2 regions of the Streptomyces sp. NPDC002619 genome follow, and region 1 is predicted to be linked to the other one. Evidence: predicted binding sites of a transcription regulator. Region 1 holds the regulator's gene; the other holds the start of a gene.
The links. The regulator HrcA, encoded in region 1, represses chaperone genes, less so after heat shock. The targets are predictions, from matches to a motif close to TTNGCACTCNGNNNNNCNGAGTGCNAA.
Positions count from the first base shown of each region.

Region 2: groES (co-chaperone GroES) is a predicted target of HrcA. The motif match lies at 1,236-1,262, and genes of this name have one in related genera.

Region 1 is NZ_JBIAQV010000013.1:130,002-133,406, reverse strand. Features, by position in the region: gene ACFYXB_RS21895 (nitronate monooxygenase) at 1-322, opposite strand, end outside; gene dnaJ (molecular chaperone DnaJ) at 535-1,671, opposite strand; gene hrcA (heat-inducible transcriptional repressor HrcA) at 1,672-2,688, opposite strand; gene ACFYXB_RS21880 (MBL fold metallo-hydrolase) at 2,850-3,405, shown strand, end outside.
Region 2 is NZ_JBIAQV010000001.1:311,580-314,984, forward strand. Features, by position in the region: gene ACFYXB_RS01670 (polysaccharide deacetylase family protein) at 1-355, shown strand, start outside; gene ACFYXB_RS01675 (polysaccharide deacetylase family protein) at 352-1,182, shown strand; gene groES (co-chaperone GroES) at 1,409-1,717, shown strand; gene groL (chaperonin GroEL) at 1,837-3,405, shown strand, end outside.

The DNA.
Region 1 (3,405 bases):
CGCGGCCGCTGTCCGGGTCGCCGAGCTCGGTGTCGTACCAGGCGGCCTCGCCGGCGAGCTGGTGCGAGTAGACCTCCACGCTCGCGCGGTCGGCGCACTCCGGCTGGGGCATGAAGAGGTTCACCCCGAAGGGGCGGCCCGTGAGCCCACGCAGCTGTTTGATCTCCTGGTACATGCCGTCGGCGGTCTTGTACCCGGCGGCGAGGAACCCGAGACCGCCCGCCTCGGACACAGCGGCGGCGAGCTGCGGAACGGAGACACCGCCCGCCATGGGGGCCTGCACGATCGGATGTGGGAAGAGATCGGTCAGTGCGGAGGACATGACGGCATGTTGTCACGTCCCCCGAACAAGTCCGAATCCACCCGTCAGTTGGCATAGGCCTCCGGCATGAGGTGCTGATCAACAAACCGGCCGACGGGCGTCAGCGGCCGTTGAAGGCGTCCTTCAACCGCGAGAACAACCCCTGCCGCCCCGGCTGACCGTGCCTGCCCGGGGGCCAACCCCCGGACCCCCGGCAACCGCCCCAGCTCGCGTCAGCGACCGTTGAACGCATCCTTCAACCGCGAGAACAGCCCCTGCTGCCCAGGCTGGAACTGGCCCTGAGGCCGTTCCTCGCCGCGGAGCTTGGCCAGCTCGCGCAGGAGGCGTTCCTGTTCGGGGTCGAGCTTGGTCGGGGTCTGGACCTCGACGTGGACGATGAGGTCGCCCCGGCCGCCGCCGCGCAGATGCGTGACGCCCCGGCCGTGCAGCGGAATCGACTGGCCGGACTGGGTGCCCGGGCGGATGTCGACCTCTTCCAGGCCGTCCAGGGTCTCCAGCGGGACCTTCGTGCCGAGCGACGCCGCCGTCATCGGGATCGTGACCGTGCAGTGCAGGTCGTCGCCGCGGCGCTGGAAGGTCGAGTGCGGGAGTTCGTGGATCTCGACGTACAGGTCGCCCGCGGGACCGCCGCCCGGCCCGACCTCGCCCTCGCCGGCCAGCTGGATGCGCGTGCCGTTGTCGACACCGGCCGGGATCTTGACGGTCAGGGTGCGGCGCGAGCGGACGCGGCCGTCGCCGGCGCACTCCGGGCACGGCGTGGGGACCACCGTGCCGAAGCCCTGGCACTGGGGGCAGGGGCGCGAGGTCATGACCTGGCCCAGGAAGGACCGGGTGACCTGCGAGACCTCACCACGGCCGCGGCACATGTCACACGTCTGGGCGGTCGTCCCCGGCGCGGCGCCCTCACCGTTGCAGGTGTTGCAGACGACCGCCGTGTCGACCTGGATGTCCTTCGTCGTGCCGAAGGCCGCCTCGTCGAGCTCGACCTCCAGCCGGATCATGGCGTCCTGGCCCCGGCGCGTGCGCGAGCGCGGCCCGCGCTGCGACGCCGTACCGAAGAACGCGTCCATGATGTCGGAGAAGTTGCCGAAGCCACCGGCCCCGAAGCCGCCCGCGCCGGCGCCGCCGGCCTGGGAGAGCGGGTCGCCGCCGAGGTCGTAGACCTGCTTCTTCTGCGGGTCCGACAGCACCTCGTAAGCGGCGTTGATCTCCTTGAACCGCTCCTGGGTCTTCGGATCCGGATTGACGTCCGGGTGCAGCTCGCGCGCGAGCCGCCGGAAGGCCTTCTTGATCTCTTCCTGCGACGCGTCGCGGCGCACGCCGAGAACGGCGTAGTAGTCCGTGGCCACTTACGACTCCGCCAGGATCTGTCCGACGTACCGTGCCACTGCGCGTACCGCTCCCATCGTTCCCGGGTAGTCCATGCGGGTCGGTCCGACCACGCCGAGCTTGGCGACTGCCTCGCCGCCCGAACCGTAGCCGACCGACACCACCGACGTGGAGTTGAGTCCCTCATAGGCGTTCTCGTGACCGATCCGTACGGTCATGCCCGAATCTCCGGCCTCGCCAAGCAACTTGAGGAGCACGACCTGCTCCTCGAGCGCCTCCAGGACAGGCCGGATCGTGAGGGGAAAGTCATGTCCGAAGCGGGTGAGATTGGCGGTGCCGCCGATCATCAACCGCTCCTCGTTCTCCTCGACGAGTGTCTCCAGCAGTGTGGAGAGCACCGTCGCGACCGTGCCGCGGTCCTCGGCCTCGAAGGCCTCCGGCAGGTCCTCGACCAGCCGCGGCACGTCGGCGAAGCGGCGGCCCGCGACCCGGCTGTTGAGCCGGGCCCGCAGATCCGCCAGGGACGCCTCGCCGAAGGGTGCCGGGCAGTCCACCATCCGCTGCTCGACCCGGCCGGTGTCCGTGATCAGCACGAGCATCACGCGCGCGGGGGCGAGCGAGAGGAGTTCCACGTGCCGCACGGTCGAGCGGGTCAGGGACGGGTACTGCACGACGGCGACCTGCCGGGTGAGCTGCGCGAGCAGCCGTACCGTACGGGCCACGACGTCGTCGAGGTCGACGGCGCCGTCGAGGAAGTTCTGGATCGCGCGCCGCTCGGGTCCGGTCATCGGCTTGACGCCGGCGAGCTTGTCGACGAACAGCCGGTAGCCCTTGTCCGTGGGGATCCGCCCGGCGCTGGTGTGCGGCTGGGCGATGAACCCCTCGTCCTCCAGGGCCGCCATGTCGTTGCGGACCGTCGCCGGGGACACACCGAGGTTGTGCCGCTCGGTGAGGGCCTTGGAGCCCACCGGCTCCTCGGTGCCGACGTAGTCCTGGACGATGGCGCGCAACACCTGAAGCCTGCGTTCACTCAGCATCGCGCACACCTCCAGAACTCGTCCCCTTGGCGCCTTTCCTGGCACTCTGCGCGTGTGAGTGCCAGCGTTCCCCGGCCCAGTGTACGGCCGTGGGGTACGCCCCGGGCAAGGCTGGTCACGGCGATGGTGCCCGGTGTGACCCGCACCGCTAGCGTCGCGGTGTGACGGTGACTTGGGAAGGGCTGGGATGGGAGCGGGTGGCCGCCGGGGTCGGGCGGTGCCGACTGCCGGGGTGGGACTGCACGGTGGGGCTGGTTCTCGGGGAGGGTACGGCGCTCTTGGTGGACGCCGGGTCGAGCCTGGAAGAGGGCGCGCGGCTACGGGCGCAGGCGGAGGAGCTGTCCGGGCGCCGTGTGACGCACGTCGCGCTCACACATCCGCACTTCGACCATGTCTTCGGTGCGGCGGCGTTCCCGGGCGCGGAGGTGTACGCGGCGGTGGGCGTGGACGCGGTGTTCGCGTACGAGGGCGAGGAGCTGGGCCGGGACGCGATCACCCATGGCCTGGCGCCGGCACTCGCGCACGAGGCGGCGGCCGCCCTCGCCCCGCCCCGCCGTCTGGTCTCCGGCGAGTGGACGCTGGACCTGGGCGGCGGCCGGCAGGTGCTGCTGGCCAACGTGGGTCCGGGCCATACGGCGTACGACCTGGCGGTGCTGGTGCCGGGCGAGCCGGAGGTCGTCTTCTGCGGGGACCTGGTCGAGGAGTCCGGCGAGCCGC
Region 2 (3,405 bases), on a different contig from region 1:
TCTGTCCTACGAGGAACAGAAGGACGAGATCTGCGGCATGCAGGCCATCATGAAGAAGCAGTTCGGCAAGGCCCCGACCGTCTTCCGGCCGCCGTACGGCAACTACAACGGGGACACCCTGCGCGCGGCCAAGACCTGCGGGATCAAGTACGCGCCGATCTGGGACGAGGAAGTCTTCGTCGACCACTGGGAGTACCGGGAGCCGGACCAGAACCTGCACCCCGGCGACATCGTGCTCACCCACTTCCGCGGCCGTGAGGACTGGAACGGCACGATGATCGACGACATGCGCCGGTTCCTGAACAGGGTCACCCGCGAGGGGTACGCGGTGGCACGCCTGGAGGACTACCTGTGAGGCGGCGGACGGCGGCGGGTCACCAGCGGCCGACCGCCGCCGTCCTTGCGGCCGCCTGCCTCCTCACCGGCTGCGCCCAGTCGGTCGACCCCATCGAACGGCTGGGCAAGAAGGCGGCCCAGGGCGTACGGTCCCACAGCCCGGCCGCCGAACCGCCGTACCGCCACTGGGGCCTGGCGGCCCCGCTGGCCAGCGCGCCGAAGCCGGCCGCCCGCACCCTGGCGCCCCACTCCGCGGGCCCGGGGCTGCCCCCTGTCGTGGACCACGTCACCACCCCCGACAAGGTCGTCTTCCTCACCTACGACGACGGCGCCGAGAAGGACCCGCGGTTCGTCGACATGGTCCGCGAACTGCGGCTCCCGGTCAGCCTGTTCCTCACGGACAGTGTGGTCGGCCCGGGGTACGGCCACTTCGCCCGCCTCCAGTCGGTCGGCGCGAGCATCCAGAACCACACCCTCGACCATCCGGCGATGCGGGGACTGCCGTACGCCGGACAGCGCGCCGAGATCTGCGGCCAGCAGGACAAACTCAAGTACCGCTTCGGCATCCGCCCCCGCCTGTTCCGCCCGCCCTACGGCACGTACGACACGACGACCCTGCGCGCGGCCGCGGACTGCGGTGTGTCAGCGGTCGTCCTCTGGCGTGCCGCGACGACGCCCGACGGCATCTCCTACACCCGGGGCGAGAAGCACCTGCACCCCGGCGACATCGTCCTGGTGGGCCCCGACGAGTCCAGGGGCCCCACCCTGAGAGAACGCACGCTCCGCCTGCTGCGCCGAGCCCAGAGGGAGGGGCTGACGGTGGGGCGGCTGGAGGACTACCTGTAGGGGGGCCGATCGGGGTGCCGGGGAGGGAACTCCGGCTGACGCGCCGCGGGCAATTGGCACTCCGCTTGACCGAGTGCTAATCGCGGTCATAGTCTCGGCTCTGGCACTCGGTAGACGAGAGTGCCAACAACGCGACGGGCAGGTCCGGCACCCGCGACGACGGATCCACCTGGTCGCCACCTCAGACAGTTAACCCCGTGAGATCTCCGAAGGGGGAGGTCGGATCGTGACGACCACCAGCTCCAAGGTTGCCATCAAGCCGCTCGAGGACCGCATCGTGGTCCAGCCGCTGGACGCCGAGCAGACCACGGCCTCGGGCCTGGTCATTCCGGACACCGCCAAGGAGAAGCCCCAGGAGGGCGTCGTCCTGGCCGTGGGCCCGGGCCGCTTCGAGAACGGCGAGCGCCTGCCGCTCGACGTCAAGACCGGCGACATCGTGCTGTACAGCAAGTACGGCGGCACCGAGGTGAAGTACAACGGCGAGGAGTACCTCGTCCTCTCGGCTCGCGACGTGCTCGCGATCATCGAGAAGTAATTCATCTCCACCACATTGCCTGACGCTGCGCCCCTGGCCCCCGCGACCACTAGTGAAGCCGGGCGCCCGGGGCGCAGTGCCTTTTTCACCCACAGATTTCCGAGAGGGCTCCCGCTGTCATGGCGAAGATCCTGAAGTTCGACGAGGACGCCCGTCGCGCCCTCGAGCGCGGCGTCAACAAGCTGGCCGACACGGTCAAGGTGACGATCGGCCCCAAGGGCCGCAACGTCGTCATCGACAAGAAGTTCGGCGCCCCGACCATCACCAACGACGGCGTCACCATCGCCCGCGAGGTCGAGATCGAGGACCCGTACGAGAACCTGGGCGCCCAGCTGGTGAAGGAGGTGGCGACCAAGACCAACGACGTTGCTGGTGACGGCACCACCACCGCCACCGTGCTGGCCCAGGCTCTCGTCCGCGAGGGTCTGAAGAACGTCGCCGCCGGCGCCTCCCCGGCCGCCCTGAAGAAGGGCATCGACGCCGCGGTCAAGGCCGTGTCCGACGAGCTGCTCGCCACGGCCCGGCCGATCGACGAGAAGTCCGACATCGCCGCCGTCGCCGCGCTGTCCGCCCAGGACCAGCAGGTCGGCGAGCTCATCGCCGAGGCGATGGACAAGGTCGGCAAGGACGGTGTCATCACCGTCGAGGAGTCCAACACCTTCGGTCTGGAGCTGGACTTCACCGAGGGTATGGCCTTCGACAAGGGCTACCTGTCGCCGTACTTCGTGACGGACCAGGAGCGCATGGAGGCCGTCCTGGAGGACCCCTACATCCTCATCAACCAGGGCAAGGTCTCCTCCATCGCGGACATGCTGCCGCTGCTCGAGAAGATCATCCAGACCAACGCCTCGAGGCCGCTGCTGATCATCGCCGAGGACGTCGAGGGCGAGGCCCTGTCGACCCTGGTCGTCAACAAGATCCGCGGCACCTTCAACGCGGTCGCGGTCAAGGCCCCGGGCTTCGGCGACCGCCGTAAGGCGATGCTGCAGGACATGGCGATCCTCACCGGCGCCACGGTCATCTCCGAGGAGGTCGGCCTCAAGCTCGACCAGGTCGGCCTCGACGTGCTGGGCTCCGCCCGCCGCGTGACGGTCACCAAGGACGACACCACGATCGTGGACGGCGCCGGCAAGACCGAGGACGTCCACGGCCGCGTCGCCCAGATCAAGGCCGAGATCGAGAACACGGACTCCGACTGGGACCGCGAGAAGCTCCAGGAGCGCCTCGCGAAGCTGGCCGGCGGCGTGTGCGTGATCAAGGTCGGCGCCGCCACCGAGGTGGAGCTGAAGGAGAAGAAGCACCGTCTGGAGGACGCCATCTCCGCGACCCGCGCCGCGGTCGAGGAGGGCATCGTCTCCGGTGGTGGCTCCGCGCTCGTCCACGCCGCCAAGGTCCTCGAGGGCAACCTCGACAAGACCGGCGACGAGGCCACCGGTGTCGCCGTCGTCCGCCGCGCGGTCGTCGAGCCGCTGCGCTGGATCGCCGAGAACGCCGGCCTGGAGGGCTACGTCATCACCTCCAAGGTCGCCGAGCTCGACAAGGGCCAGGGCTTCAACGCCGCCACCGGCGAGTACGGCGACCTGGTCAAGGCCGGCGTCATCGACCCGGTGAAGGTCACCCGCTCCGCCCTGGAGAACGCCGCGTCCATCGCCGCCCTCCTCCTGACGACCGAGACCCTGGTCGTCGAG